Regions from separate parts of the Paenibacillus sp. NPDC093718 genome, predicted to be linked through region 1. Evidence: riboswitches for the same ligand, from Rfam matches in the RefSeq annotation. Region 1 holds a riboswitch; each other region holds the start of a gene.
The links. A riboswitch is a leader RNA that binds a small molecule or an ion and turns the genes downstream of it on or off. The one in region 1 is predicted to bind cyclic di-AMP.

Region 1 (7,164 bases):
TCCTGTGTATACAGGAAGCACCGCATGCATGGCTGTTTCCGCGAGCTGCAGGCGTTATTCATCATGGTGGAGCAGGGACGACAGCGGCCGTTTTGAGAGCAGGGAAGCCGATGACCATATCCCCGTTCAATGCGGATCAGCCTTTCTGGGCCAAGCGTATGTACGAGTTAGGTGTATCGACCAAGCCGATTCCTGAAAAATCAATGTCTGTGGCCGGTTTGGCTAAGCGAATAGCGGAGCTAACAAGTCATTCAGCATTGAGAGCCAATGCAATGGCACTGTCAGACAAAATTTTAGGGGAGAGAGGTGTTGATCGAACTGTAGAATTTATCGAGAGACGGTTGCATGATCACTTTTGAGAAAATTCCTTATACAAGGGATATGTGAACCAAAAGTTAAGGTATTCATGGACAAGAAAATTCTTGATTGGGAACCCTGAGTTACCCAATCAAGATATGATCTTCCGCGTATCCAATTTTGGATGTGCGCTTTTTCTGAGCCAATGCGTAAGCGAGTGTTAAGGGACCCAGACGACCGGCAAACATCGTTATCGCTACAATGACTTTCCCCACGGGGGACAATTCACTTGTCAATCCCATCGACAATCCAGTGGTGCTAAATGCTGAGGTCGCTTCAAACAACACTTCCAAGAAATGTTCTTCGAGCATTCCTTCAGAGATGGTCAGCAACAGGGAAACTCCCAGCACGACCACCAAAGAACTCATGACAACGGCCAGGGCGCGCATGACGGTTTCTCCAGCTATTTTGCGCTTGAAGGCATGGATTTGACCACCCCCGCGAAAGGTTTGGATCGTAGCTAGTATGAGTACAACAAGCGTATTGATCTTAATACCGCCGCCTGTTCCTCCGGAAGCAGCACCGATGAACATCAGAATAATAATGAAAAACTGAGAAGCCGCCAGCATACTACCGATGTCAATCGTGTTAAACCCCGAGCTTCGAGGCGTTATGCCTTGGAAAAAAGCAGCCAGCACTTGTTCGCTTTCGCTCAATTGGCCAAAGGTTGACGGATTCCAGCTCTCCAAAAAGTATATAAATAGAAAACCGAGCAGGGACAGCGTTCCTGTCCCGACTAAGACAACCTTGGAGTGAAGCGAAAGTTTCTTCCATGAACGTTTTTGGAATACATCCACAATGACGATATAGCCTAGACCTCCAATGATGAATAACAAGACAATCGTAATATTGACGATCGGATCGCCGACAAAGGGGGAAAGGCTGTCAGACCACAGGGCGAATCCGGCATTGTTGAATGCCGAAACGGAATGGAAAAGGGCGTAATAAGCTGCCTGTCCCCACCCGAAGTCCTGTTGCCAGCGGAGCGTCAGGACAATCGTAGCTAATGCTTCAAACGCGAATGCAATGAGCACCATATACATTGACAATTTAACCAAACCTTGTGCCGAGGTCGAATGGGTGGTTTGCTGTATAATGAGTCGTTGCTTCAACCCAATTCTCTTCCCCAGAACAATGGCGACCATGACGCCAAAGGTCATAAAGCCGAGCCCGCCAATTTGGATCAACATCATAATAATGACTTGTCCAAAAGTCGAAAAAACACTACCGGTATCCAAGACAACCAGTCCGTTTACGCATATTGCGGAGGTGGCTGTAAATAAGGCATCCAGCAGACCAATTGACCTCCCGGTGGAGGAAGAGTAGGGAAGCGCGAGCAATGTGGTCCCGATTATTATTAAAGTGAAAAAGACAAGCATGACGAGTTGAGGGGGACTCATATTTTTTTTGAGCTTGTTGATAAACAACTCCATTGTGTCAGGAGCGGAATGTTGTGTATTTCGGTTGTTCGAATTCATGTATGGTTTACGCACAAGTTCCACTCCATCCTTTATTGATCGCTGTGTTTCTCATACATTTCTCTGTTTTGGAAAAAAGACGGGTCTACCACTTTTCCGTGACTTATTTTCAAGTATTGGATGTCATGATCGGTTTTTATTTTCAGCAAGCCGGTGTCGAAATCGGTATTTAGTTCTTTGAAAAATAGACCATCGGCTATTGGATCGCCCCCGGATTCCTTATTGCCAAGCAGATAATGAGAACCCTCTTTGAACACAGTGACTCGAATTCCCCGTTCATGGGTGTCAGCTATTGGATCATCCATCCTTTGAACCGCTACAATGTGCAAATCCGTTTCGCCTATCTGGTTTAGGAGTTCGTTGACAAACGAGCCACGCGTAATTTCTTGCCATCGCGTTTGACCGGATTGTCCGATAATTAGCTGGGTAATTTGATGATTCTTGGCGGTTTCCGCTATGATTTCTGAAGCCTTGCGATCTTCATTCGTTTTGACAATGAAGGTTGCCCCATATTCGTCGCATTTCATTTGCCACTCAGCCATATACCTTTCTTGTGCCTGATCTAACTCATCTTCACGCAAGGGTATAACGCTCAACACAAACAGGGGACACTGAAGAAGTCTGGCTAATTCGCCGCCTCGGCGGATGAGACGTTCTCCGTTTGGACCGTAATACACGCATACCAGTATCTTTTCATTATTAAGCAGAGAAATCATTCCTTTCTTTTCTAAGCACAACAGCTTTAACAAAAAAGGCCTGGAGGCAGAGAAAAATCTGCTTCTAGGCCTTGGCTGTACGGATCATGGACAAGTCAAAGTAGTAAGAGTGTTCTTTCCCAAGACGCTGACGAGGTTAGCTGTCGGATTCGGGATTGAGAGTTCCCGTTCCTTCTTATCCAGAAAGAATTCACCCCTAAAGCTTAGTCGCTTTGTTGGTTCCCCCGTTCCTCATAGAGGATTAAGCATTCATGCGTATGAAATTTATCGTAATAAATATTATGCTAAAACATGCTGAAAGTAAACAGTTACCGATAAGTAAACAACATCATATCCTTGGATTGCAGCAGAACCTATGCTTTACTATGGTATATACTACGCAAAGAAGTCTACCGGGTTTCATGGTCTGTCGTATCTGAAAGGGGAATATAGGATGGCTAAAGGCAAATCGGAGCCGCTAAAATCATTAAAACAGTTTAAGCTATCATCTTCACGTCTGATCCTTCTTGGTTTCGCCGCACCGATTGTAATCGGCGCGATCTTGTTAGCCTTGCCCATATCATCGTCATCAGGTGAAGGTGTAGGTTGGTTAAACGCTTTGTTCACCTCAACATCTGCAGTGTGCGTAACCGGATTGGCCGTAGTGGATACAGGAACCGACTTTTCCCTTTTTGGTCAAATCATGATCATGTGCCTGATTCAAGTCGGAGGTCTTGGTTTCATGACCTTCGGAGTTTTGATCGCCGTTGTGCTTGGAAAGAAAATCGGACTGAAAAATCGTCTGCTCCTCCAAGAATCCACTAACGCATTATCAACGCAAGGCGTAGTGAGGCTATCGCTAGGTATTTTTCTGATTGCGCTCATTATCGAGTTCGTCGGAGCAGCCTTGTTAATTGTTCGTTGGGAGGAGGAACTGGGCTTGGGGCAAGCTATTTATTATGGGGTGTTCCACTCCATCTCATCATTTAATAACGCTGGCTTCAGTCTTTGGTCAGACAGTTTGAGCCGGTATGTGGGGGACCCGCTGGTCAACATCGTCATCACCCTGCTTTTTATCATTGGCGGGCTTGGATTTACTGTTGTACTGGACTTATGGAAGCATAGAAGGTGGAATAAGCTGTCCCTTCATTCAAGAATCGTTTTGTCGACCTCAGCATTTCTTTGTTTAGCCGGGTTTATCGTTATTTTCATTATTGAGTTGTTCAACTCCCATACGTTTGGCTCTTTGAGCTGGGGAGAGCGAGTATGGGCGGCTTATTTTCAAGGTGTGGTGACTCGTACGGCCGGGTTTAATACCATCGACATAGCCGCGATGATGACGACTTCTCAATTTTTCATGATTTTCCTCATGTTTATCGGTGCTTCCTCCGGATCCACGGGAGGCGGGATCAAAACCAATACATTTGCCGTACTGTTATTCACATTGATTAGTATTATTAAGGGGAAGCAGGACGTGCAGTTGTTAAATCGACGCATCCCCCAATCGATTATCCTCCGATCCATAGCCGTCATGGTGATCTCAGTGAGCGTTGTGATTGTCGCTACATTCTTGTTAACCATAAGCGAGCATAGCTTGCAAAAGGATTTTATGGAAGTTCTGTTCGAAGTGACCTCAGCCTTCGGCACCGTTGGCCTATCGATGGGATTGACGCCTGAGCTGTCTCCTTTTGGTAAAGGAGTCATCATTTTGACCATGTACATCGGCAGACTCGGCCCCTTAACGCTGGCCTTCGCGCTGTCGCAAAGAGTAGTCAAACAAAAATACCGGTTGCCTGAAGAGAAAGTGCTTATTGGTTAAGAGTGGTCGATCCGCAATTCGGGATACGAAAAAATAAGGTTCAGCTGGAGTAGTTTAATTCGAACTCCGGGGCTGAACCTTATTCTCGTTTTATGTTCTGTTTTGCTTATACGGAGGGTTCTTACATATCTGCCCCGTCTTTTTCCTTCACGGGGCTGACTAATCCAAACTTCTTAACCAAAGGTTTGATGGTTAACCCCTGAACGAGAAGTGAGAAAAGGACAACGCTAAAGGTGAGTACGAGTATATCATCGCGTCCGTCGAAGGTTGGGGGCAAGCTTAAGGCGAGAGCGATTGACAAACTGCCTTTTAACCCTCCCCAATTCAAAACCACTTTCCATGAAGAAGGGAAGGATTTCAGGAAGTACAGGCTTACGTAGACGGCCAATGTTCTTCCGATTAGAACGATAAGAATGGCTGCTCCGATTAACGCCCACTTATCCGCGAAGTTAATATGCTTGATTTCTAGACCGATCATTAAGAAAATCAATGAATTTGCGATTAACGTGATGACGTCCCAGAACGAATTAATGTTCATCTTGGTTGTATCCGACATCCCGATGCGCGCTCCGTAACTGCCAAAAATCAAGCCGCCCACGACAACGGCAATGACGCCTGATACATGGAAATGCTCGGCAATAAAGAAACTTCCGAAGAACAGGAGCATAGAGAAAGCTATTTCCAGCGGATAATCATCATAGAAGCGAATGAGCTGTGAGAACAAATACCCTAATACACTTCCAACAGCGATTCCGCCAATACTAAACTTCAAAAAGAGCAATACACCGCTGCCTATTCCCGCCCAACCCATTTCCATGTACGTGAGCAAATAAACAGAGGAGATCTGAAATAACACAACGGCTATTCCGTCATTAAACAGCGACTCCCCTTCGATGATGGTTACAATTTTCTTCGGTACACCTAGAGATTTGAAGATGGATATGACACTGATCGGATCCGTGGCACTCATCAAAGCTGCGAAGGTAAATGCAACAATAAGAGGCAATCCCAAAAACCCATACATGGCTAGAGCAATAAGAAGGAAAGAGAGCAAGGTGCCGCCAAACGCGAGGGCAATCACCGGCTTTCCTTGTTTACGAAGATGCGAGAACGGAAGCTTTAATGTTGCATCTCCAAGAAGGATAGGCAGGAACAGGGAGATAATGATCGCCTGAAACACATTCGATTGGGTTATAAACGATTCGGCTTCATCCAACACAGGCACATGGATCAAACCAAGCAGCAGGCCTACAATAACAAGTGCAATAGAGTAAGGCTGATTCATTTTTTTGGCTATCGCGATAACACCCATCGATATCGCAAGCAAAATCAGCAATTGAACGAAAACCTCATTAAAATGATGCATACGGCACCCCTCATCAAAGGATTAAATCCCCATTTATTGTAACCTAAAGACCCCCTAACACCAAATATATTGACATGCCGGACTTTAGGGAGTATTTTTATGAATATAAAATAAAATTATTCATATAATCACAAATGATCTGATTAAGGATGTGAAATGCAGCATGCCCAAAAAGTTCTCGGATGAAGAACGTGAATGGATTCGCCAAAAACTGCTGTCGGAGGCACGCCATCATTTCGAAATGGCGGGTCTTCGCAAAACAAGCGTTGAAGATCTGACGAAGGCCGCCGGCATTGCCCAAGGCTCGTTCTACATGTTTTTCGGATCGAAAGAGGAATTATATTATGAACTGATTCTGGAGGAGGAGCAGCGAATTCGCAATGCCGTTCTGGATTTATTCCCTCCTGAAGAGGTCTGCAGTAAGGAAAGCATTAAACGGTTTCTCTTATATTCACTGGGGATGATGGATGAGAGCCCGCTGCTTCGGCAGATGATGGATCGCGGAGAGATGGAACTGTTGTTCAGGAAACTGCCGAAAGACTTGCTGGAGCGTAACTTTACGGAGGATCAAGACGCGCTTTTGCCTGTGATTACGACTTGGCAGAAGGCTGGCATTTTACCTGGTACGGCACCCGAATCCATCGTGGGCATGATCAGATCCTTGGCACTGCTTACGCTGCACCGAAAAGAGATTGGAGAGGAGCAATTTACATCTACGATCGAATTGCTAGTCGAGTTATTATCCGCCGGCATGCTTGCGGTGTCTAATACGCCGAAGGGAGATGGAGCGTTGTGATCGAAGTAAGAGAGCTTCATTACACGTATCCGAATCGGAAGGAGCCGACCCTGCATGGGCTTGATTTTGTCATCTCGCCTGGCGAAATCTTTGGCTTTCTAGGCCCGTCCGGCGCTGGTAAAAGTACGACACAAAAACTGCTGATCGGCGTTCTGAAAGGATATCAAGGAAGTATAAAAGTCATGGGCAACGAGATCAGGGACATCGGCCCCGATTATTACGAGCGAATCGGAGTAGCTTTTGAATTCCCGAACTTCTACAGCAAATTTTCGGTTCTCGACAATTTAAAGCTCTTTCGTTCCCTTTACAGGGGGGAGACGGAGGATCCAATGAAACTGCTGGAACAAGTCGATCTAACGGATGCCGCAAATATGAAGGTTTCCCAGCTATCCAAGGGCATGAAGATGAGGTTGAATTTCTGTCGGGCACTACAGCATGACCCAGAAATACTATTTCTGGATGAACCTACTTCCGGTTTAGACCCGGTCAATGCTCAGCGAATGAAGGAAATGATACTAGCCAAAAAGGCTGCCGGCAAGACGGTTCTTATAACAACGCATAATATGCAGGCTGCAGAAGAGCTTTGCGATCGGGTAGCCTTTATCGTCGACGGCGAAATCAAATTGATCGATTCACCCAGAGAGTTAAAACTT
Region 2 (7,164 bases), on a different contig from region 1:
ATGTATGTCACGCCTCCCTATAAGGATTATGACATCATTGTAAGATTATTTGGTGCAAGAGATAACCCACTATTTTGTTATATCGGATCCTAATTTCAGCAAGACAGTGAACCATCCCGAATAGCAGATGTAAACGATTTCCGCATGAAAGGGCGTTTTGCATTATAATAGGTAGAGGATGTTGCTTTCCAGGAGGGACAAGACCGTGCCAAAGATCGAAATCTCGCATAGCAAAAGCGATCACTTCCGCTTCATCAAAAATCCCCAGCTGCTCTTTGCCGGGCAGGTCGTGGACGAGGACTTCTTTTATGGACCGCCGCAAATTCATGATTTCTGCGAGATCATCTATGTAGTAGAAGGACGCGGAGAATTCACAATTGCAGGAAAAATATACGAACTCCACAAAGGCGATGTCGCGATTTATAACCCCGGCATTCCTCACGAGGAGAGATCCATCACGGACGGACCTTTCAAGGTGATCTACTGCGGCGTGGATTCGCTTCACATCGAAGGGGTTCCCCAGGGGATGCTGCTCCCGGCCTACGTGGAGCCTGTCATATCCTGCGAGAAATACGCTTATAAGGTGGAGAGCTATCTTTCCGAGATCCTCCGTGAATGCGATTCGCAGGTGCTGGGATATGAAACGCTGAGCACCAACCTGCTGATGTCATTGATTACCGTAATCTATCGCATTGTGGACGTTAAACACCAATTCGAGTCCTTGAAAGGCAAGAATGAAATCGCGCTGCGGACCAAACACTTTATCGACACCAACTATACCCAGAGCATCAGTCTCAAGGACATTGCCGATACGATGTATGTCAGTCAGCATTATTTATCCCATCTGTTCAAAAAAGAAGTCGGCGATTCCCCCTTCAATTACTTGATATCCCGCCGGATTGAAGAGGCCAAGCGCCTGCTGGCGGATTCCGAAATGCCGGTACATGAGGTTGCTTCTCAAGTCGGTTACGGCAATGATAAGTACTTCTCCATGTTATTCAAAAAAATTACCGGTCAAACGCCGAGCTCGTTCCGGGAACAGAGCAGAATGGCCGTGGAGTGAAGGGATTTAAGTTTGTTTTCCTATCAACAAAGCAGGCAGCCGCGATCATACGGCTGCCTGCTTTTAAATATTTCTGTTATTTGTCCTTCTATGTCGTCAAAAGTATGGGGCATGCTTGATTTTGATGGGACCGACCGCTTCGATCTTGCTCTGGCATCCCAGACGATAGCCTTCTTCGATCTCTTCCGGATCCAGGCGGCGTTCTTCGGCCAGATTAGGTTCGGACAAATACTCGATTCCCTCCACTACCATACAGCGGCAGCGCGCACAAGTTCCTCTTTTGCAAAAAGAGTTCCAGTCCACATCATTCCGCTCGGCCAGATCAAGCACCGTCATGCCAAGAACAGGCGCCACGCTGCGGCGAACCTCGCGGCCTGCAAGCTCAATGATCGGATCCGGTACGGCTTCCATTATCTCTTCCGCTGCAGGGATCGAGGCTTTGTCTCCGCTATCCCTGCCCTTTTTCTTTTTCCAGAATTTAAACACGCGCGTTATCCCCCTATGCATGTCATCATCAGGTTATGTATCAAATCCTTCATTTATTATACTGGAAAGTTTAAAAAATCAACATGCTTACTCTTATCTATTCTATGACATTGACATCATGGAATTGGAACTCTATGAAAATTTTGCTATACTAGCGTATGCTAGAGCACTTTCCAAATTCTATAAAAATCATTCTATTATTTTATGATGTTGGAGGGAAAACAAAAAGCATGCTGCATAAACGAATAGGTAAAACAGCTGTCGCTGCCGTCCTTGCCTTATCCTTAACCACACCGCATATCAGCCAGGTACAGGCTGCGCCTGCCATTTCGGTAAAGCTGGATGACGTTGCGCTTACCTTCGATGCGGCTCCACGGGTAGACAAAGGGGTTACCTACGTCCCATTCCGGACGGTTGGAGAAGCACTGGGCATTCAAATCACGTGGAATAGCAAGACGCAAACCGTGAAGGCCATTGGCAGTGTGAAAGGCCAATCGACAGAAGTGTTACTTCAAGTTGGGAGCACGAGCGCAACCGTCAATGGAAAAAAAGTGAAGCTTGCAGCTCCGCCGATGGAGCGGGAAGGCCGTGTGCTGATCCCGCTCAGCTCGTTCAGCAGCCAATTCGGCGTTGATGTCGGCTGGAACCAGTCGACTCGTACAGTCTCCCTCGTATCGCCGCAGCGCGAAATGCATTTGAGAGCTTTCTATGCATTACAATCTTTCCAAGAACGGGATCTCGTGGGATCCATGAATTCTGTCGCCTTTGGCTGGAGCCGCATCGATCGCGAGGGTCAGTTCACGCTTCAAGGGGATGAGTACCGCCTTCCCGCTTCGGCTGGAGACGTTACGCCGCAATCGATTGTTGCCGATGCTGCGGACCAGGAGATTAAACCGTACCTTATGGTCTATGCCTTGGATGGAAACGGCGAATTAACCAAAGTCCTGAGCGACGGCAACCTCCGCCAAAAGTCCATTGAAGGCATCACAGCCGCGGTAGCGGAGAACGGATTCGGCGGCGTTGTGCTTGATTTTGAAGGGCTCGGATTTAAACTGGATGCCGTGAAGCAGCAGAAGCTGCTCAATGATTATGTCAAGCAATTGAAAGCGGCATTGCCGAATGACGTTGCCCTGTCTTTAGCGGTGCCGCCATTGAACAGCGCCTATAAAGGATATGATTACAAGACGCTGGCCTCCATCGCTGATGACCTGATTGTTATGGCTTATCAGTACAATCCGGTCGGAACCAAATCTCAGGTTCCCGAACCGAACAGCCTGGTAGACCAAGCGATCCAGTTGGCACTCCAAGCAGGCGTCCCGAAGCACAAGCTCCTGCTTGGCATCAGTTTAAGCAGCGAAACCGCCACTTCCGTGGACGATAAACTCGGCTTGGCCAAACGTTACGACCTGAAAGGTGCTGCTTTCTGGCGCCTAGGCTTGTTCCGTCTCTATGATAATGGAATGGAAGCTGCCGTGAATGCCTCTGTTGTTAAGGAGTAACCGAACACCCCCATGTGGGATGATAGACTTATAGTAAGAAAAACGTCTATCGACGTACTTTCACAGATGACAGACCGCAGTTAGTAGAAGTTTTTCTTGCGATATCAGGAAGTCACAAGCTTCGAAGTTTATACTTTCTGATATCTAAAAAAAGAAAGCCTGACAAGGTCATCCCTTTGTCAGGCTTTCTGATTATGTATGTCGTACCCTAAACGGCTGCGTAATCCAATTAGCTTGCGCTTCCTACCAGCTTTGCATAGTTTTCTTGACTCAAAACACGACGTGCCGTGACATAACGCGGCTCGTAATAGGAATCGCTAAGCTTGCTGATTCTGACTCCCTTGCTGCTGGAAGCATGCGCAAATTGTCCGTCACCAATGTAAACGCCTGCATGGGAAATTCCGCTGCCGCTCGTATTGAAGAATACCAAATCTCCAACCCGCAGATCTTCGCGATCCACATGTTCGCCCGCTTTAGCCTGGCTTTGGGAAGTGCGCGGAAGATCAATATCGAAATTTCTAAACATGTACAGTATAAATCCGGAGCAATCAAACCCGCTGGTGGTCGTTCCGCCCCATTTGTATGGAGTTCCTACCAATTGCTTCACTTGATACTGAAAATTCGGTTGTTGATCAGCAAATGCTGAAACGGCACCAGAAGAAAAAATAATTGCAGACCCTAGCAAAGTGATGACAAACTTCTTCAAAATATGTTCTCTCCTTCGATGCCTACGGAGTTAGCTAAGGGTTCGGTTGAAGGTTCCCTATACTCTCTATACAAGAGTAATTCACCCAAGACGGTTCCCCCGTTTTCACAAACGAAATTCGGCAAAATTCATTAACGTTTTGTAACCTTCTCTTAATATAGTATACAAGCAAGGATGCTGTCAATCATATCCTAAAAATCTATCGTTTTATGTTTGGAGCTGTCGTAAAGATGAAGAATTTTGGCCGGATATTGGTTAACCGTCTCACTCAGTCATGACAATTATGTAACTCTGTTTACCTTCTCGCGCTGCTTTTTTAAATAATCTAGCAACTTTTTACAACTCTATGCGTTTACACAATCAGAAATGAAATTAAAGAGGTGATCTATCACTTATGAGTCAAATTACGATGGCAGAAGCACTAGCTGTCCGGGCAGCAATTAACCGTCTCATCAATCAGTTGATGTCGGAACGCTTGAACAACAGCAGCACGATCATTGAAAAAGGGGAGACGGCGGAATACCCTACGCGCAGCGTGGATGCCATTACAGAAGAAATCGAAGCGGCCGCGGCGGATTATAGGAAGCTGGATTTGCTGATGGCAATCTCCAATACCACGCAGACTATTCCCTGGGACGGCTCCGACATTACGATCATGGAAGCGATCGAGCTGGCCAAACAAATACGCAGCGATATCGGACAGCTTGCCCATCTCGGCTCCCGCAAGAAGCTGGAGCGCCAGAGCAGCCGTGGCAGCGGAGACGGTGCCATAACGCTGTTCAACGTCGCCTTATATGATCCGGAGGCTTATCAGGCGCAAGCCCGCAAGAAGGAACGCGAAGTAACCAAGCTCTCTTCGCTGATTGAACATGCCAATCATACGTCCCTGATTACGTTTGACGCATCCAAGTACATGGAATAGCGAAAGCCGCCGGCTCCAAGCCTGCAGGTCACCCCACGTGCGGGTTTGGAGCCGGCGGTTTCCGCCGGCGGGCGGGAAAGTGCGAGCAACCGTTTATTGTTTGTCGGATACAAACAAACCTAACCAGGAACCAAAAAAATCGACTCCAGCACAAACGGATGACGGCTTACGGTTCACGCCTATCACTTGTTACATGTTACGGACTTATGACGCAAAAAAATGATCGCTCCGTTTCCCGCTCTCTATGAATAATTGGAAAGCCGCCCTCAGAAGGGCGGCTTTTGTCTAATTCTCTTTAGCTCGGTAACATGATACTACGTCGTCATTCCGAGCGCTCTCTGTCTAGTATCTATTCATCATTGATCCTATCCGTATCATTCTCTTTACGCCTATGCTACTGGAACAAAGCCGCAGCTCCAACCAGACCAACATCGTCCCGAAGTCCTGCCGGAACGATCTCGTACGTTCCTAAATAGGATGGCATGACCAGCTTATCCGTCATTTCCCGCAGCTGCGGGAACAACAGCTCACCTGCTCTGCTCACACCCCCGCCAATGACGATGCGATCGGGGTTAAAGCTGTGAATGACGTTAACCAATCCAAGCGCCATGTAATAAATAGCACGGTCGATGACCTCGACGGCTACAGGATCATGAAGACGTTTTGCCTCAAACACATGCTTGGCATTCACCCCCGAATCGGCTGCAGCCAGTTCTGTTATGACGCTCGGTTGGGAGAGCATCCGGCGGGAAGCCTCAAGACCGATGGCCGTTCCTGAAGCAAACACCTCCCAGCAGCCGTGGCTGCCGCAATTGCACTGCGGACCGCTGGGATCAATGATATGGTGTCCCAGTTCCCCAGCAAAGGAACTGCTGCCCAGGAACAGCTTCCCATCCAGCACGATGCCTGAACCGATACCGGTGCTTAGCGTCACGTACACCATGTTCGTCGCCCCTCTTCCAGCACCTCTTACATACTCTCCCCATGCGGCTGCATTAGCATCATTCAGCACCTGAACTTCCGTATGCAGCTCACGTTCCATCCATGCTTTGAGGGGAACATTCGTCCATTCCGGCAGATTCGTCCCATGAATGACAATGCCCTCCCGGCTGTTAACCGTTCCCGGCGAAGCCATGCCAACCCCTCGGAGCGATTGGCCGCCCGAGACGCTGCGAATCATATTCGTAATTCTCGTGACCACTTCCTCGGCCGTACGCGCGCCTGCCGTCTCCATTTGCTCCCGGTACAGCAGCTGTCCTTCGGAATCAAAGAGCGCTGCCGCGATCTTCGTACCCCCAAGGTCAACGCCAACCACAAATTCTTGCTGTTTATTCAATACGGTTTGCAATTTTTGTTCACCTGTTTCCGATAGGTTTGCTACTTCTATTGATGTAAGCTGTCAGCCAATGATCGCAGCTCAACCGGATCAATGGGCTTCAGCCCTGATCGGCCATACCGGACAGCGGAGCCGAAATGCACCTCGATCACGCCGGTCTGGTCGATAAATTCATGTATGATTTCCCACTTCAGGCCATTGCCTGCCAATATTTTAAGCTCGCTTCCTGCCGTATGTTCTACGAGCTCCCGAATTCTTGGGATGGCTTGCGGTGCAGGCTGCGGTCCTCCCGACGTAAGGACGCGGGTAACTGACGGGTATTTCTGCAATGTACGCAGCCCTTCGAACTGATCCTCCAATTCATCAAAAGCCCGGTGGAACGTGACCTGCATATCACCTGTCCATTCCAGCATTTTGACTAAGGAGACCTCGTCAATCTTTCCTTCCGGAGTCAGCATGCCGATTACTACGCCAGCTGCGCCTGCCTTGCGGATCGCCTTCACCTCCGCAATCATGGTAGCTATATCATGTTCGTTGTACACAAAGGATCTGCTATGAGGTCTGACCATGACATGAACAGGAATCTGAACGGCTTTCACAACCTCTTCAACGAGCCCGATTCCCGGCGTAAGCCCGCCTTCGGTGATCGCCGTGATCAATTCCAGACGGTCTGCGCCATTCTGCTCTGCTGTGATGGCATCATCCACGCATGTTGCGATAATTTCTAGCAGCATCATCGTCACTCCTTATTGAAGTTGATTCTTTATGCTTGGAGAAACTGCTTCTCCACATAATCCGCGAGCAATCTCGCGCCATATCCGGTAGCCCCCGCTGCGGAATGAGGGAAATCCCGTTTGTACTGGACCGTGCCCGCCATATCGATGTGCACCCATTCCATGGAATCCGCCACAAAATGACGGATAAACAGCGCAGCCGTTATAGCGCCAGCCAAAGTGGACGTACCGACATTTTTCAGATCGGCATAATCGCTTCTAAGCTCTGATTCGTACTCGTCCATCAGCGGCATAGGCCATACGCGCTCTCCATTACGCTCCCCGATCTCAACCAAATCGGCCGTAATCTGTGGATCGCCCCAGATGCCCGCAATCTCCAAGCCCAATGCGGCTCCGACATTACCGGTGAGGGTTGCGA
Region 3 (7,164 bases), on a different contig from region 1:
TATCCGTTTTGTCCATCAGATTCTGTTTCACGAAGGTCATCTTGACCAGCTTCGGAATCTTTTTCAGCTCGACTAGCGGAAATCCGATGAATAAAGTTGCTGCCGTACCGCCAAGAATGATTAGATAGGCTGCCGGGTTATACAAAGCGAGAAGGGAGGCACCTTTCAGGATCATGCCCACCAGTACCGCGACGATACCGATTATTAAGCCTATAATTGTTGAAATTTCCATACCACACCTCATCCGTGAGAAATAAAATAACGAATCCATTCGTCAGAACGGCTCTCATGGAGAACCGGGCCCCTTATGTGGGGCGTTATCCTATTTATCGTCAGGTCGGGCTTTTTTTTTTAGTTGTAATTTCCGGTATAATGGAAGGAAGGGAAACGAAGCTAAGTACGGCAAGGAAAGGAGTGATTAAGATGGGCGTTAAGCACGGAAGGGATTATGGCGAAATTCTGGCAGAACTAACCGAGGCGGTCGGGCGAATTTCCGACAGCTATGTCTTCTTTGAAATGGAAGCTGAGGATTGGGGCAATCTGGGTGAAGCCGAGCAAAATGAGGTTCATGAGGCGCTGGCGGAGGATTTGTTTTATGCGCTTGGCACAGAGCCGGTGATTAACGTTGGCAGCGGCGTGGTCATGCATGATCAGACGAACCATCGAATACATATTTTGATTGGTGAAGAAGAGTTGGCTTTTGTGGCCCTTGTGTAATCACTCCAGTTATCAACAGATACAGGGCAGAATAGAATAGATGACAGATAGCCCATATTACGTGTTAGTCGGCTTTAAGATAGGTTTTTTTCGGGGAGGAAGATAAAAGATGCTTTATACGCAGCAAGAAGTAGAGGCTCATCTGGAAAAGCTTGAGGGTTGGGAATTTGAACAAGGGAGATGGATTGTACGAAAGTATACCTTCTCCTCCTTCATGAAGGGAATCGCTTTTGTTGATGAAGTGGCAGCTATTTCGGAAGCTTTCGGACATCACCCCTACATCACCATAGATTATAAAGTCGTTACACTTCGTCTCACTTCTTGGGACGACGGTGGCATTACGGCTGTGGATATTAAGGAAGCGCAGCAGTTTAACGAAGCCTATGAGAAGAGTCGTTCGAAGGATGGCAAGGCGGCACAATAGAAGGGAAGACCATTAATCCCTTCAGAGGCCCCGAATATGTAAAAAACACGCTTGCACCGGGAACAACTCCAGGTGCAAGCGTGTTTTGCGTTTAAGCTGATTTATTTTTTCTCAGCAAGGTACAGCGCGATGTTTGCGATTTCATCAGGTTTAAGTTGGTCTTTAAAGGAAGGCATTCCCTTACGACCTTTGGTTACAACGTTGAAAATCGCGTCCGCATCCATGTGTCCGCCTACTTGATTCAAAGCCGGCCCAGCGCCGCCTTGAAGTTGGTCGCCGTGACAGCTAATGCAGCTTGCTTTCAGTGTGGCTTCCGCTGCGGCTGCATCGAGAGTCACTTCCGGCATGGTCGGCTTCTCTTCCTGAGCTACCTGTTCCTTACCTGGGAGCGTAAACATCAGCGCGATAGCCAACGCACATGCGACGAAGAACAATCCGCTCATGATCCATTTTTGCATCGTCATATCGTCCCTTCTATGTATACTGCACTTTTGCACTTGTCTCCATTATAAACCAACATCCATAGACAGCATAGCCAGTTGTGACAAAAAAAGCAACTATACGGCGTAGCTTCATAAAAAGTACACAAAATTGTGCTTTTTCATATAGACAAAGATTACTATTCCTCATTTGCCGGGGGCTCATACACCATACAGTGGAAAAGGGCGTTGCCCGTTGGCGTAAGCCGCTCATACGTATCGGTGATGTGAAAGCCTGCCCTTTGATAAGCGCGGATTGCTCGCTCATTCCAGGTCATTACCTCAAGGTCAATTTCGTCGGCAGGCCGCCTCCGTTTGGCTTCCTGGACAATCGACTGCATAAATCGTTTACCCATTCCACGCCCGCACCAATCAGGCCGCATGCCAAGTCCAATTCGTGTAACCTCATGCATCGGAAACAGCTGGGCAAATCCCCAGAGGGCCTCCCGCTCATCCAGAACCGAGATGTACTGTCCCAGGCGAATGTCCGGATCGCCAAACTCCACCTCAAGCCCTTTCATCTGCTCCCAGGGAAGAAAGCCATAGATATTATAGGGAGGAGGGTAGGCCCAAGCGCATATTTCTTTGGCGTGCTCTTCACGCATGACTACGGCGTGAAATGTAATCGGTGTGGCATCCATTTGCGAAGTCCTCCTATCGTCTGCATAAATAATAACCATATTACGAACATCCAAGTCGCATCAAAAAAGCCCGCAAAAGAGAGGTAAGGGCTCCTTTAACGGGCAAGCAGTATGTATAGGGAAGAATAGCCTCTATAGCTTAGGATGATTCACCGACCGACTCTTCATACTTATCATCACTCATGATACGCTTTGCACCCACGTATCGCTGATCGTAGTAATCCTCTGCCAGGCGGTTGATAACCACGCCGCGGTTGGAGGAAGCATGGGCGAATTTGCCATCACCGACATAAATGCCGACGTGGGAGATGCCCTGGCCCGATGTGTTAAAGAACACCAAATCGCCAGCGCGCAGCTCCTTACGGGACACGCTTGTCCCCATGTCGAATTGAGAGCCGGATTGATGCGGGAGCTTCAGACCGAGTTTAGCATAAACATACATGGTGAAGCCGGAACAGTCAAATCCGCTCGTGGTTGTACCGCCGTAGCTGTATCTTGTACCTAGAACTTTATCGATTTCCTGATCCAGCGCACGATCAGCAAACACGCTGCCAACGCCCAAAGTGAACAGCAGCGTGATACTTAGGGCTGCTGTCGATAATGTTTTCTTCAGCATGGTAAGCTCCTTTTTCGTTTGCCGCGAGGCATAGCAATCTATATATTAAAGCACTTACATTAATGACAAAGTTGTTACTGCGTCCATTCTAGCAGACAGCAAGCGAGATTGGCAATTATTTCTTGATGGATTTCGCTATTTTTCAATAGCATTAGCTGTCGAAGCAATAAAAAAATCAATATTTTTCCAAAATGGGTGTTTAATGAAGGGAGAGAAGGGTATATAAAGGATAGAAGATGTGAAGACATGGCAAAGTGAAGTGAACTTGTATAATAAATTTCATTTTTTTTCGAAAAGCGGGAACTTTTTCGTTGTCCTGAACGTTATAAAGGTATAGAGAGAATAAACAAAAGAAAAAGCCGCTGGATGAGATCGGCACAATCTCATAAACCCAGGGCTTTCTTGTAAGAGTAAATCAATTAAGTTCCAACATTAATTGTAGTTTACAGCTACGGATTTGTACGTATTCTGACTCATAATTCTCTTAGCGCCTACATATCGGTTGGCGTAATAGCTCTGGCTCAGCGGACTAATAATGACACCACGCGAAGATGAAGAATGAGCGAATTTGCCGCTCCCGACATAAATACCCACATGAGATACACCTCTACCGGATGTGTTGAAGAACACGAGATCGCCAGCTTTCAGGTTGCTCTTGGATACGGCCGTACCTACTTTGTATTGAGCTGCAGACGTACGGGGCAGGCTAAGGCCAAGCTTCTTGTAAACATAGCTGGTGAATCCGGAGCAGTCAAAACCATTCGTTGTAGTTCCACCTGTTTTGTAAGAGACACCAATGGCTGGTTTGATTGCAGTATTTAATTTGGAATCGGCGAAAGCGCTTCCGGTCCCTAATGTGAGTGCGAGTGCGAGGCCTAGAGAAACAGCCGTTAACTTCTTTTTCAAAACAAAAGCCCCTTCCATTGCCTGCGAGGTTAGCTTAAGGGTTCGGTTGAAGGTCCCCTATGATCCCTCTCTTGCGAGATCAATTCACCCAAAACGGATCCCCCGCTTCCCATATCGTTATGGGAATTCGGCTCCTTAAAATGTTGATGAACCCATTCATTGACGTTTGACGTTCCAACATAGTTAGCGAATTACATCGTTCCAATAAAAAGTTACAGTAAAGATGACAAAGTTGTTACTAACATATTCGTTATTTTAGCAGAGTATTAACAATTTGGCAAACGAGGAAAGATTATTTTTAAACAAAAAAACCTGTCCCCCTCTTGGGGAAACAGGTTTTTTTGTAATTTGGCGTTCAGAAATTTGTAATATGGAGGATAAAAGAACTCTTATTCTCTGTAAAATCAAGCCCGGGATAGAAACGTGTCGCTTCCGATTACAGCTTATTCGCGAGCATGTTTCATTATTTTAGGGTGACGAATTGTAACCATTAAGGATGCTGTGAGGAGGAATCTCTCCACAAATGATATTGAGCGGACATTGCCCAAATTTGGAAAAGTCCATTCAGGAAATAAGAGGCTTGCTGAATAATTAAGCCGATCAACCCGGCCCAGAAGAGCGAGGCCGAGCTCAGGAGCAGCAGAATGACACAGGCGGATCCACTGATGGTGATGGATAACAGCATTGCCATGCCCAAGCGGCGGAAGAGCGCATGGATCGAGCTGATCATGCTGGAATCGCCTGTACGGCCAAATTGCATATAGAGTAATAACAAGCGGATCAGATAGGCGTACAAGAACCAGCCAGCTGCATAGGGCAGTGCATGAAGCAGCAGAACAGGCTCCTGAATTCCATTCAGCAGAATCGGGAGGATTTTGGGCAGAATCCAGTAACCGGGCGCGAGGGTGAGAATAAGCTCAACCAGATAGAATAGCGTTACGGGTTTCCACAGTTTCCGCATGCCAGTGAAGAAGAATAAACCGCGCTCGCCCTTGGCTTCCTGGTGAAGGTTGTAGAAGATGCCAGCCCGAATGAGCGGGGTGAGGCTCATCCGGATCAGGAGCAAACCGGCCAGAAGCCATCCGTAGGTGTGTACTGTGCTGCTCAAGGATAAGCTCATCTCGCCCTCGTAGAAGAATAAAAGACGGCTGAGCTCGTTAGGGGCGGAATCCGGATATCGCATCAGCAGGGGGACGACTGCCGATTTTACGAGACGGTACAGGCAATATCCCCACAGCAAACGATATAAGAAGAGCAGGATCGAGACGTATAGCTGGTCTTTAACACTGGTCCACCCTTGGCCTGCGTAACTTTTCATGTGCTCCCCCCTCACCATGACAGGCTGCCGAACAGCGTCTCCACAAGCTTGGTAATACTGAGATTCCAGCGTGTAACCACCGTCGGATCCATTCCTGCCTTCATATAGTTATTAATGTGTTTGTTCTCTAGGACGATGGAGTACTTCGGATCAACCATGGCCCAGGCGAGCGGAGAGCTGTACTCCAGGGTGTAAGCAACTTTGCCGTCTTTGCCGCTCCAGGTTCGTTCCACCGTTTTGCCGTCCTCAAAGGCGAACACGATCGGCACATCGCTGATATCCCCGTCCTTGCTCGTAATCTGGACCGTGGACTCATATCGAGGATTTTCAGCCGTGCCTTTATTTTTGGTTTTGATCACGTCGATGGCGACATCCGCCATCTGGCTTCCATATACATATTGGTCAAAATACGACTGCCAGGACGTTTTGCTTACTTGCTCGACGACTTTCTGAAAGTCAGATGTGGTTGGATGCTTGAACCGGTATTTTTGGGCATAGGTGTGCATAATCTTGCCCATCATCTGTGGACCGACCTGCCGTTCGATGCCTTGCAGCACCAGCTTGCCCCTCGTATAAACATTCAGTGCATAGTTTTCGTGAGAACTGTATTTCCAGGATTCCATCTTCAGCGGTGCAGGGGAAGAAATGGATGCTCCCTGAGCCGCCGTATTGGAGGTAATACCGTATTCTTTTTCCATGACTCGTTCTTCTGCATAGGTTGCAAAGGCCTCGTCCAGCCAGGCTTCCTCAAATTCGTTACTTGCGATCATTCCGTAAAAATATTGATGGGCGATCTCATGAATGACGGTCCGTTCGAGCTCATAACCCGGCGAATCGTTCTTGGCACCGAAGGCCGTGACCAGCGTCGGGTATTCCATACCGCCTGCACCGTTGCCTGATTCCGGCGGAACGACGATGGACAACGTGGAATACGGATAGGTTCCGTACCATTTTCCAAACGAAGCGAGTGCCGACTTAGCGGCATCAAAGTAACGCTCCTTTAAGTCTTTATGGGCTGGATCGAGATACAGCTTGATGCGGACGCCGGGTACGCCTGGTGCGGAGAATGCTTCTTCTGCCGTGACAAAGTTTGGCGATGCCGACCAGGCAAAATCATGCACGTCATCCGCGTAAAACTGATAAATTTTTTCCCCGTTTGATTTTTGGGCAGGCTTGGTAGGGAATCCGGTCGCGGCGACAATGTAATTTTCGGGCACTCGGATGCGAACGCTGTAAATGCCGAAGTTGGAGTAGAATTCAGAGTTGCCGTGGTATTGATGAAGATTCCAGCCTTCCTCTGCTCTTCCGCGATGACCGGCCGGTTCATAGACCGAAATTTTAGGAAACCATTGGCCAGCCATAATAAAATTCTCGGTGGTTCCCATGCGAGCAAATATTTTGGGAAGCTCGACCTCGAACTCCAAGTGAATGGTAACACTCTCCCCGCTCTTGATGGGTTTAGGCAATCGGAGCTTGGCAAGGCTGTGATCCTTGATGTTGCCATCATCGGGTTGAACAAATTGAAGGCGATGGGTCAGGGCCAGTCCTTCGGTTGTTTTCACGCTGGTAATGGTCATGGAGCCGTATCCGTCATCTGGCATGGGATCGGAACGAAGCCTGCCGCCCGATTCCTTCATAAAAGTCGTGTCATTGGAAGCAAATGCATTGGGATACAGATGAAAGTACAGCTCGTTTACGCTTTTTTTGCCTGGATGAGTCCAAGTGAGTGTCTGTTTGCCCTTGAGCTTGTTCTCCTCAGGCTCGTACCGAACATCCATATGATATTCCACCAACCGGTCGCTTAAGGCCGGAGCGAGAATATTAGGCTGCACCTTAGGCGGTGAGAGCGGGGCCTTCTCCACGGCAGAGGCGGAGGGCTTGCCCGCATTTGGGGCAAGAGCAGACGCTGAGGACCCTGGATTCAGAAATATCGGCATCGATCCTGCAAGCAAACCTAGGGCAAGCAGGGATGATAGAAAGACTTTGGCACGTGGTGGGACCATATCGAACAACCTCCCGTTGACAAGCATCTAGTGCATGTATATGTTTGCTTTTGGGGGATT
Region 4 (7,164 bases), on a different contig from region 1:
ACATTATCGGAGGATGGCGTGCTGAATGCGGCGCCGTTCAGTTATTTCTCCATTCTGACGAGCAATCCGCCCATGCTGTCCGTTTCCGTTCAAAGGAAGAACGGCACGGCCAAGGATACAGCGAGAAATGCCATGCAAAGCGGCGAGCTTGTCATCCATATCGTGGACGAAAACACTGTTGAAGCCGTGAACGAAACGGCGGCGAACCTGCCTCCGGACGAGAGTGAGCTTGACCGAACCAATCTAACCCCGATCGTAAGCGAGGTTGTTAAGGTTCCCGGCGTTCTGGAATCCAAGATTCGCATGGAATGCGTACTGGAGCAGGTGGTTACCTTGAATGGCGCGGATCAACTGCCTGCCGCTGATCTATTGATTGCCCGCGTGGTTCGCTTCCACGTTGCGGAGGAGCTTTACGAGCAGGGCCGGATTGACGCTGCCAAGTTAAAGCCTGTGAGCCGAATGGCGGGAAACATCTATTCTGCACTGGGAGAGATGTTTACGATCGAACGGCCTATATAACAACGGACGGGCTGGATAAAGGGTTAGGACGCAGCGAATATCAAGTTGTGACGTTCATATGCCGTTATTCGATAGTACGTAGGTCTATGAAAGAAAAGGGGCTTGTGGAATATCATGCCTGAAATATGCAAACTCTACATGAATGTGGGGCTGTTATAATGAATTCACAATATAGGAGTGGTCGACAAATGAAGTTTGAATCCAAGGTTGTCATTGTGACGGAGGCGCCAGCGGGATCGGTGAAGCAGCGGTAAGGCTTTTTGTTGAAGAGGGAGCCAAGGTTGTTATTGCCGATTATTCGGACCGGGGACAAGCAGTTTCCGATGAATTAAAAGGAGCAGGCTTTGAAACGCTGTTCGTTAAGACGGATGTAACCCAAGAACAGGAAGTTGCGAATATGGTGAAGCAGACGGTTGAGCATTTTGGCCGTGTGGATGTATTGTTCGCCAATGCAGGCATTGCTCATGATGCTCCTGCTGATCAGTTGTCGATGGACAACTGGCAAAGAATGATTGATATTAATCTAAGAGGGGTGTTCCTGTGCGATAAATATGTAATCCAGCAAATGTTATCCCAAGGAGACGGAGGGGCGGTCGTAAACTGCGGATCGATCCATAACCATGTCGGAAAAGCGGGCGTTACCGCCTATGCTTCCGCTAAGGGAGGCGTTAAGCTGTTAACCCAGTCGATGAGCGCGGACTATGCTCCTAAAGGGATCCGGGTCAATGCCGTATGTCCGGGATATATCGATACGCCTCTAATTCAGTGAAGAACGGAAGCGATCACCCAGCATCTGGTCGGCCTTCATCCGATGGGCCGCTTGGGGCAACCGGAAGAAGTAGCCAAAGCCGTGTTGTTTCTCGCCAGTGAAGATGCGTCCTTCATTACAGGCACGAGCTTGTTGGTGGATGGCGGATATACAGCCGTATAAATGAAGCAAAGCCCCGATATAAAAATCGGGGCTTTTTTTACAGGAAACTGAAGCTTATATAATGTTGACGCCAGCGCTGGCGTAACCTGCCACTGCAGTGACAAGAGTTGTGCCGGCAGCGGTTGCCGAGAATACCATTAACAGGCGTGTATTGGCCGGCACCGGAATGGCCAGGCCTTCTACGAAGCCATTGCTTACTGTTCCGAGGGTTACGACGCCTGTGAGCGGCGGAGCCAGCGTAACAAGAGCGCCTGGTATCGGTGTGAAAATATTGCTCGTTGCTGGTGCGCTGTACAGTTGTGCTGTAATCGTAACCGTGGTTCCCAGCAGGGAAAGCGCCGCAGTAGTGCTAAAGGTAGCGGACAGTGCAGTGATAGTACCAGCTCGTGGCGTGTTAAACGCCATGTTAAGCAGAGTACCAGCTGCTCCAGTGAGGTCAATCGTACCGCCAGCCAGCGTAAACGTATTGGCCGAGTTACCAAATCCTACGAGACCAACGGATCCGACTAATCCGCCTAAAACGGTGGTCAGAGCAAGCGGTATGCCGGATGCGAATGGGATGATGGCTCCTCCGGCGGCTGCTCCTGTTGCCCCAGTAGCTCCAGTAGCTCCAGTAGGTCCCGCAGGTCCAACAGGTCCGACAGGCCCGACAGGTCCAGCAGGTCCAGCAGGTCCTGCAATACCGGTTGTCGGTCCGGCAGGTCCCACAGGCCCGATAGGTCCGACCGGTCCGATAGGACCCTGAGGACCTACCGGTCCACGGATAGCTTTTGGGCATCGACGCTTTTTAACAATACAAGCATGGTCTTTACGACCTCCGTGGCCTTTATGATCACCATGGCCTTTATGATCACCATGGCCATGAGACGGGCAATGCTTTTTCTTCGCATGAATGACTTTTTTCTCTATTTTTTTAAGAGCACACAATTTTCTCTTTCTAGAAGAACGTTCCAAATGAAGCACCTCCTTTAGATTTGTTCTATACTACGCAAATACTCTCGGTACGGCATGGGTTAATAGCGCATAAATGATAGATAAACAACTATAATTTCCAGAATGTACGCTAGCCCCGGAGGCATTCATCTATTGACGAATAGCAAAACTATAGGATGAATCTCGGATTGCCCTACGATATTCATAGGCTCTGTACGCAGCGGTTCAAAAAAAAATTTGCGCCGTATTTGCGCCGTAAATGTGTGGGGAAAGCTTTCACAATCCGAATGTAATTCATGGCATAAACGATCCACCACATGAATGAGTAAGGGAGGTATGTCAAATGCCTGCTATATAGCGAAAAACGAGACTGGGATAAAATTCCTGTATCGTTGGGGAAGAGGCTTGAATGAGGCATTTTTCATGCTTTTCATAGGCCCTGGAAGAACGGCATTTCCGCCTCTGAATTTCCAGAAAAAGCGGTTAAAGGGGTTTGACTTTTCCTGAAGTTCCCTTTATCATGGACACACGCTTAGTTTCCGGCATACATTTTCCGGAAAGCGGGGGAACCAGTTTCACCAGGGGCGAGTCACTTGGAATCACGAGTGTAGGGTACCATCTTACCCGAGTCCGTCAGCTAACCTCGTCAGCAGTGGATGGGTCTTGCATACATAATGGATGTTCATAACAAAGGCCCTTAATTCTCTTTAGGGGCCTTTTCTCTATTTTTTGACCCCCTGCTGGCGGAGCTATGTCTAGATCCCCTGTTTGGTGGTCTTTTTGTATTCTGCTAAAGAGGAGGGGCAAGGCCTGCAAATGTTTAACCAAAACCAATTAAATCGGTCAGATGGCATTGGGTTTAAGCGTGGAAGGAGATGGATGAATCATCTTCCCTGAAGGTCCGACCCATGCAAGGTATCTGAATACCCTTAAATCCCAGTTAACATATGAGTTAACATGGATAATTTCAACATGTCGTTTTTAAGAATTGCAAAGTCATAATGAAAGGTTGTGGAAAGTTTTGAAGAGAGTGGTTGTACTGATGTTGTCATTGATTATGGGGGTGTCGCTTGCGGCTTGCGGCGACAAAGGGAGCACATTGGAGCAAGCCATTGAGCAGGGGTATATCACCGTGGGATTTGCGAATGAGAAGCCTTATGCCTACAAAGAGGCCAATGGGGAACTCACTGGAGAAGCGGTCGAGATTGCCCGTGTTATTCTGGAGCGGCTTGGCATCAAGGAAATGAGGGGAGAGCTTACGGAATTCGGTTCGCTGGTTGCCGGACTTCAGGCCGAGCGGTTTGATCTAATTACCGCAGGCATGTTCATTAATCCGGATCGCTGCTCTGCCGTATTGTTTGCTAATCCGGAGTACAGCATCGGGGAAGCCATTGCGGTGAAGCAGGGAAATCCGCTGGGACTCGGAAGTTACGAGGACATTGCTAAGAACGACCAGGCCAAGGTAGCCGTTATGACCGGAGCCGTTGAAATCGGCTATTTGGAGAAGTCCGGCATTCCTACGGACCGGATCGTACAGGTTCCAGATCAGGCTTCGGCCATCAGCGCCCTTCAGGCAGACCGGGTGCAGGCAATTACCATGACGGGGCCGTCCCTGCAGGCGATGCTGGATTCGGCCAGCGACGACAGCATCGAACGCGTGGCTGATTTCGAGCAGCCGGTCATCGACGGCGAAAGCGTTCGCGGTTACGGAGCTACGGCTTTCCGCCAAGCGGATACCGAGTTTCAGGAGGCTTATAATGCGGAGCTGCAAAAAATGAAGGAGTCGGGCGAGCTGCTCGAAATTTTGCAGAAGTTCGGGTTCACAGAAGAAGAGCTCCCGGGCGAGATGACGGCCGCTGCGCTTTGCGGGGAATAGCATGCCGAATTCATGGATTGATTTTCTCCCTACGCTGCTGAAAGGGGCGGAGATCACGATTGTGGTTGCTTTCTTTTCAGCCATCCTTGCGGTCGTGATGTCCTTTGCAGCCGGGTTATGCCGACTGTCGAAGCTGTGGATCATTCGCACGTTGGCAGCCGTGTACGTGGAAGTCTTTCGGGGGACCTCCTTGCTGGTGCAGCTGTTCTGGTTGTATTTCGCCCTTCCGTTCATCGGCGTCGAGCTTCCGAAAATGCTGGCTGCGATCCTCGCGATCGGGCTGAACTTCGGCGCATACGGCTCGGAAATCGTTCGCAGCGCCGTGTTGGCCGTTCCGAAAGGACAATGGGAAGCCGCCGTAGCGCTTAATCTGAAGCCTTGGCAAAGATTGTGGAATGTCATATTGCCTCAAGCGTCCCTGCGAATGCTTCCCCCTTTCGGGAATCAGCTTGTGGAGCTCATCAAATCCACCTCACTGGTTTATTTCATCACAATGGCGGATTTAACGTATCAGGCGATGGTGCTCCGCAATAATTACATCTCCTGGACGACCGAGATTCTGGTGCTGCTGCTCCTCATGTATTTTGTCATTGCTACGCTCGTTTCGCTGGCAGTTCGACTGCTGGAGCGTAAATGGACAGCGGGGAGGCTATAGTCATGTGGGATTGGAACTATGTATGGGATATCCTGCCCCAGCTCTTGAGTGCATTAAAAATGACGGTATGGGTGACGATCTGCGCTTTCGCGGTGGCATTGATCATCGGATTACTGCTTGCTTTTGCAGCGCGGAGCCGATTTAAGGTGCTGTCACTAATAACCAAAGGAATGATCGAATTTATTCGCAATACACCGCTGCTGGTGCAGGTCTTCTTCCTGTATTACAGTCTGCCGCTTCTTACCGGAATTTCCATTCCGGCCTTCTATGCCGGGGTGATCGGTCTCGGGCTGCATTACAGCACATATCTGTCCGAGGTGTACCGATCCGGAATCGAGGGAGTGCCGAAGGGACAATGGGAGGCTGCCACAGCACTGAATTACACGAAAGCCCAAACCTGGCGAAGTATTATCCTGCCGCAAGCGGTGCCGCCGATCATTCCGGTACTGGGTAATTATTTGATTGTTATGTTTAAAGAGACGCCGATTCTATGCGCCATAACGCTTGTGGAGATGATGCTGACGGCCAAAAATATCGTGTCGCAGTCGTTCCGCGCATTTGAACCGTATACGATGGTCGGGATTCTGTTCCTGATCATCAGTTATATCGCCTCATTGCTTGTGCAAAGGCTGGAAAAACGCATGAATCTGCAGCGTGGAAAATAAAAGGAGGGAATCAATTGAATGCCGTTGTGATCGATGAGCAAGCAAAAGCGTCGAAGGTGCCGCAGCAGGAGGGAAATCCCGTTACCGCTACGGGTACAAAGCCGATTGTGAAATATACCGGCGTGACCAAGTCGTTTGGTGATCTACAGGTGCTTAAAGGCATCGATCTGGAGATGCAGCCTGGAGAAAAGGTGGCTGTGATCGGTCCGAGCGGATCGGGCAAAACAACGATGGGCCGGATGCTGATGACGCTGGAAGAACCGACCGAGGGAACCATCGAGGTTGATGGCGAGCTGCTCTGGCATATGGAAGAGAAGGGCAAGCTGGTTCGGGCCAATGAAAAGCATTTGCACCGGATGCGCTGCAATGTTGGCATGGTCTTTCAGCATTTCAATCTGTTCCCGCACATGAACGTGCTTCGCAATGTGACGGAGGCCCCACGCAAAGTGCTGGGTTTATCCAAGGAGGAGGCGGAGGAGCGGGCCGTCTCCATGCTCAGTAAGGTCGGTTTGGCCGACAAATTGAAGATGTACCCGTCCAATCTGTCCGGGGGCCAGAAGCAGCGGGTTGCCATCGCCAGAGCGCTGGTCATGCGGCCGAAGGTTATGGTGTTTGACGAGGTGACCTCGGCGCTTGATCCGGAGCTGGTCGGCGAAGTGCTGGAGGTGATCCGGGAAATTGCGGATGAAGGCGAAATGGCCATGATGCTGATTACACATGAGATGGATTTTGCGAAGGAAATCGCGGACCGCGTCATCTTCGGAGCCGATGGTAGGATCGTTGAGCAGGGCACGCCGGAGGAGATATTCGATAATCCCCAGAGCGAGCGGCTGCAGAGCTTCCTGCAGCGATTCCGCTCGAACGGAAATTAGTTCTGGAAAGAGGTGATTGTATAGAATGGCTGTGGATACCGATACCGAAATTGTATACCGAAGACCGGAAGCCCGGGACGGCACCCGGGTGTGGGAGCTTATACGCGACACCGGATCGCTTGATCTGAACTCCCCCTATTGCTACATGCTGCTTGGAGATTACTTCCATGATACCTGCATGATCGCCGAGCATGAAGGAGATATCATCGGTTTTATTTCCGCCTTCCGTTCTCCTCGCAACCCGGAGACGCTGTTCGTATGGCAAGTGGCCGTTGCTAATTCGCATCGGAGGCAAGGCGTTGCAAAGGCGATGCTGACAAATCTTATGAATCAGAAGGCATGCCATGGCGTCCGTTACATTGAAGCTACGGTATCGCCGAGTAACATGGCGTCCCGTCGTTTGTTTCTCGGATATGCCGAGGAGAAATCCATTCCCAGCACCGTAACCGTAGGTTATGGAGCAGAGATGTTCCCCGATGGAACGTCCCATGAAGATGAGCCGTTATTCGTGATTGGCCCCTTTTTCAATGACATTTAAACAAATGGAGGGAACTATGGACAACCAAGTCATGGAGAAACCGAAGCTTACTGTGTTTAACAAGCTGGAATCGGAAGTAAGAAGTTATTGCCGGAGCTTTCAGACGGTTTTTGACAAGGCCCGGAATGCGAAGCTGTGGGATACGCAGGGCAATGAATACATTGATTTTTTTGCG

Region 2: it holds a riboswitch for cyclic di-AMP, as region 1 does, so the genes downstream of both, ACQKPA_RS00905 (C40 family peptidase) here and ACQKPA_RS22080 (universal stress protein) in region 1, are expected to answer to the same signal.
Region 3: it holds a riboswitch for cyclic di-AMP, as region 1 does, so the genes downstream of both, ACQKPA_RS31540 (C40 family peptidase) here and ACQKPA_RS22080 (universal stress protein) in region 1, are expected to answer to the same signal.
Region 4: it holds a riboswitch for cyclic di-AMP, as region 1 does, so the genes downstream of both, ehuB (ectoine/hydroxyectoine ABC transporter substrate-binding protein EhuB) here and ACQKPA_RS22080 (universal stress protein) in region 1, are expected to answer to the same signal.

The regions. Positions count from the first base shown of each region.
Region 1 covers NZ_JBNNUS010000007.1:305,966-313,129, reverse strand. Annotated here, with positions in the region: gene ACQKPA_RS22090 (glycosyltransferase) at 1-359, shown strand, start outside; gene ACQKPA_RS22085 (TrkH family potassium uptake protein) at 441-1,736, opposite strand; gene ACQKPA_RS22080 (universal stress protein) at 1,868-2,551, opposite strand; cyclic di-AMP (ydaO/yuaA leader) riboswitch at 2,662-2,809, opposite strand; gene ACQKPA_RS22075 (TrkH family potassium uptake protein) at 2,985-4,349, shown strand; gene ACQKPA_RS22070 (cation:proton antiporter) at 4,471-5,715, opposite strand; gene ACQKPA_RS22065 (TetR/AcrR family transcriptional regulator) at 5,879-6,511, shown strand; gene ACQKPA_RS22060 (ABC transporter ATP-binding protein) at 6,508-7,164, shown strand, end outside.
Region 2 covers NZ_JBNNUS010000001.1:180,448-187,611, forward strand. Annotated here, with positions in the region: gene ACQKPA_RS00885 (L-fucose isomerase) at 1-2, opposite strand, end outside; gene ACQKPA_RS00890 (AraC family transcriptional regulator) at 206-1,063, shown strand; gene ACQKPA_RS00895 (2Fe-2S iron-sulfur cluster-binding protein) at 1,160-1,549, opposite strand; gene ACQKPA_RS00900 (stalk domain-containing protein) at 1,780-3,048, shown strand; gene ACQKPA_RS00905 (C40 family peptidase) at 3,278-3,754, opposite strand; cyclic di-AMP (ydaO/yuaA leader) riboswitch at 3,758-3,888, opposite strand; gene ACQKPA_RS00910 (hypothetical protein) at 4,149-4,676, shown strand; gene ACQKPA_RS00915 (ROK family protein) at 5,071-6,024, opposite strand; gene ACQKPA_RS00920 (copper homeostasis protein CutC) at 6,060-6,746, opposite strand; gene ACQKPA_RS00925 (leucyl aminopeptidase family protein) at 6,776-7,164, opposite strand, start outside.
Region 3 covers NZ_JBNNUS010000018.1:51,120-58,283, reverse strand. Annotated here, with positions in the region: gene motA (flagellar motor stator protein MotA) at 1-232, opposite strand, end outside; gene ACQKPA_RS31565 (hypothetical protein) at 424-717, shown strand; gene ACQKPA_RS31560 (4a-hydroxytetrahydrobiopterin dehydratase) at 827-1,141, shown strand; gene ACQKPA_RS31555 (c-type cytochrome) at 1,243-1,599, opposite strand; gene ACQKPA_RS31550 (GNAT family N-acetyltransferase) at 1,761-2,261, opposite strand; gene ACQKPA_RS31545 (C40 family peptidase) at 2,401-2,874, opposite strand; gene ACQKPA_RS31540 (C40 family peptidase) at 3,310-3,783, opposite strand; cyclic di-AMP (ydaO/yuaA leader) riboswitch at 3,787-3,926, opposite strand; gene ACQKPA_RS31535 (hypothetical protein) at 4,274-5,101, opposite strand; gene ACQKPA_RS31530 (M1 family metallopeptidase) at 5,113-7,104, opposite strand.
Region 4 covers NZ_JBNNUS010000012.1:54,143-61,306, forward strand. Annotated here, with positions in the region: gene ACQKPA_RS28005 (flavin reductase family protein) at 1-519, shown strand, start outside; partial or broken gene ACQKPA_RS28010 (SDR family NAD(P)-dependent oxidoreductase) at 708-1,450, shown strand; gene ACQKPA_RS28015 (exosporium glycoprotein BclB-related protein) at 1,505-2,404, opposite strand; cyclic di-AMP (ydaO/yuaA leader) riboswitch at 2,903-3,048, shown strand; gene ehuB (ectoine/hydroxyectoine ABC transporter substrate-binding protein EhuB) at 3,426-4,259, shown strand; gene ehuC (ectoine/hydroxyectoine ABC transporter permease subunit EhuC) at 4,261-4,914, shown strand; gene ehuD (ectoine/hydroxyectoine ABC transporter permease subunit EhuD) at 4,917-5,579, shown strand; gene ehuA (ectoine/hydroxyectoine ABC transporter ATP-binding protein EhuA) at 5,594-6,451, shown strand; gene ectA (diaminobutyrate acetyltransferase) at 6,477-6,989, shown strand; gene ectB (diaminobutyrate--2-oxoglutarate transaminase) at 7,006-7,164, shown strand, end outside.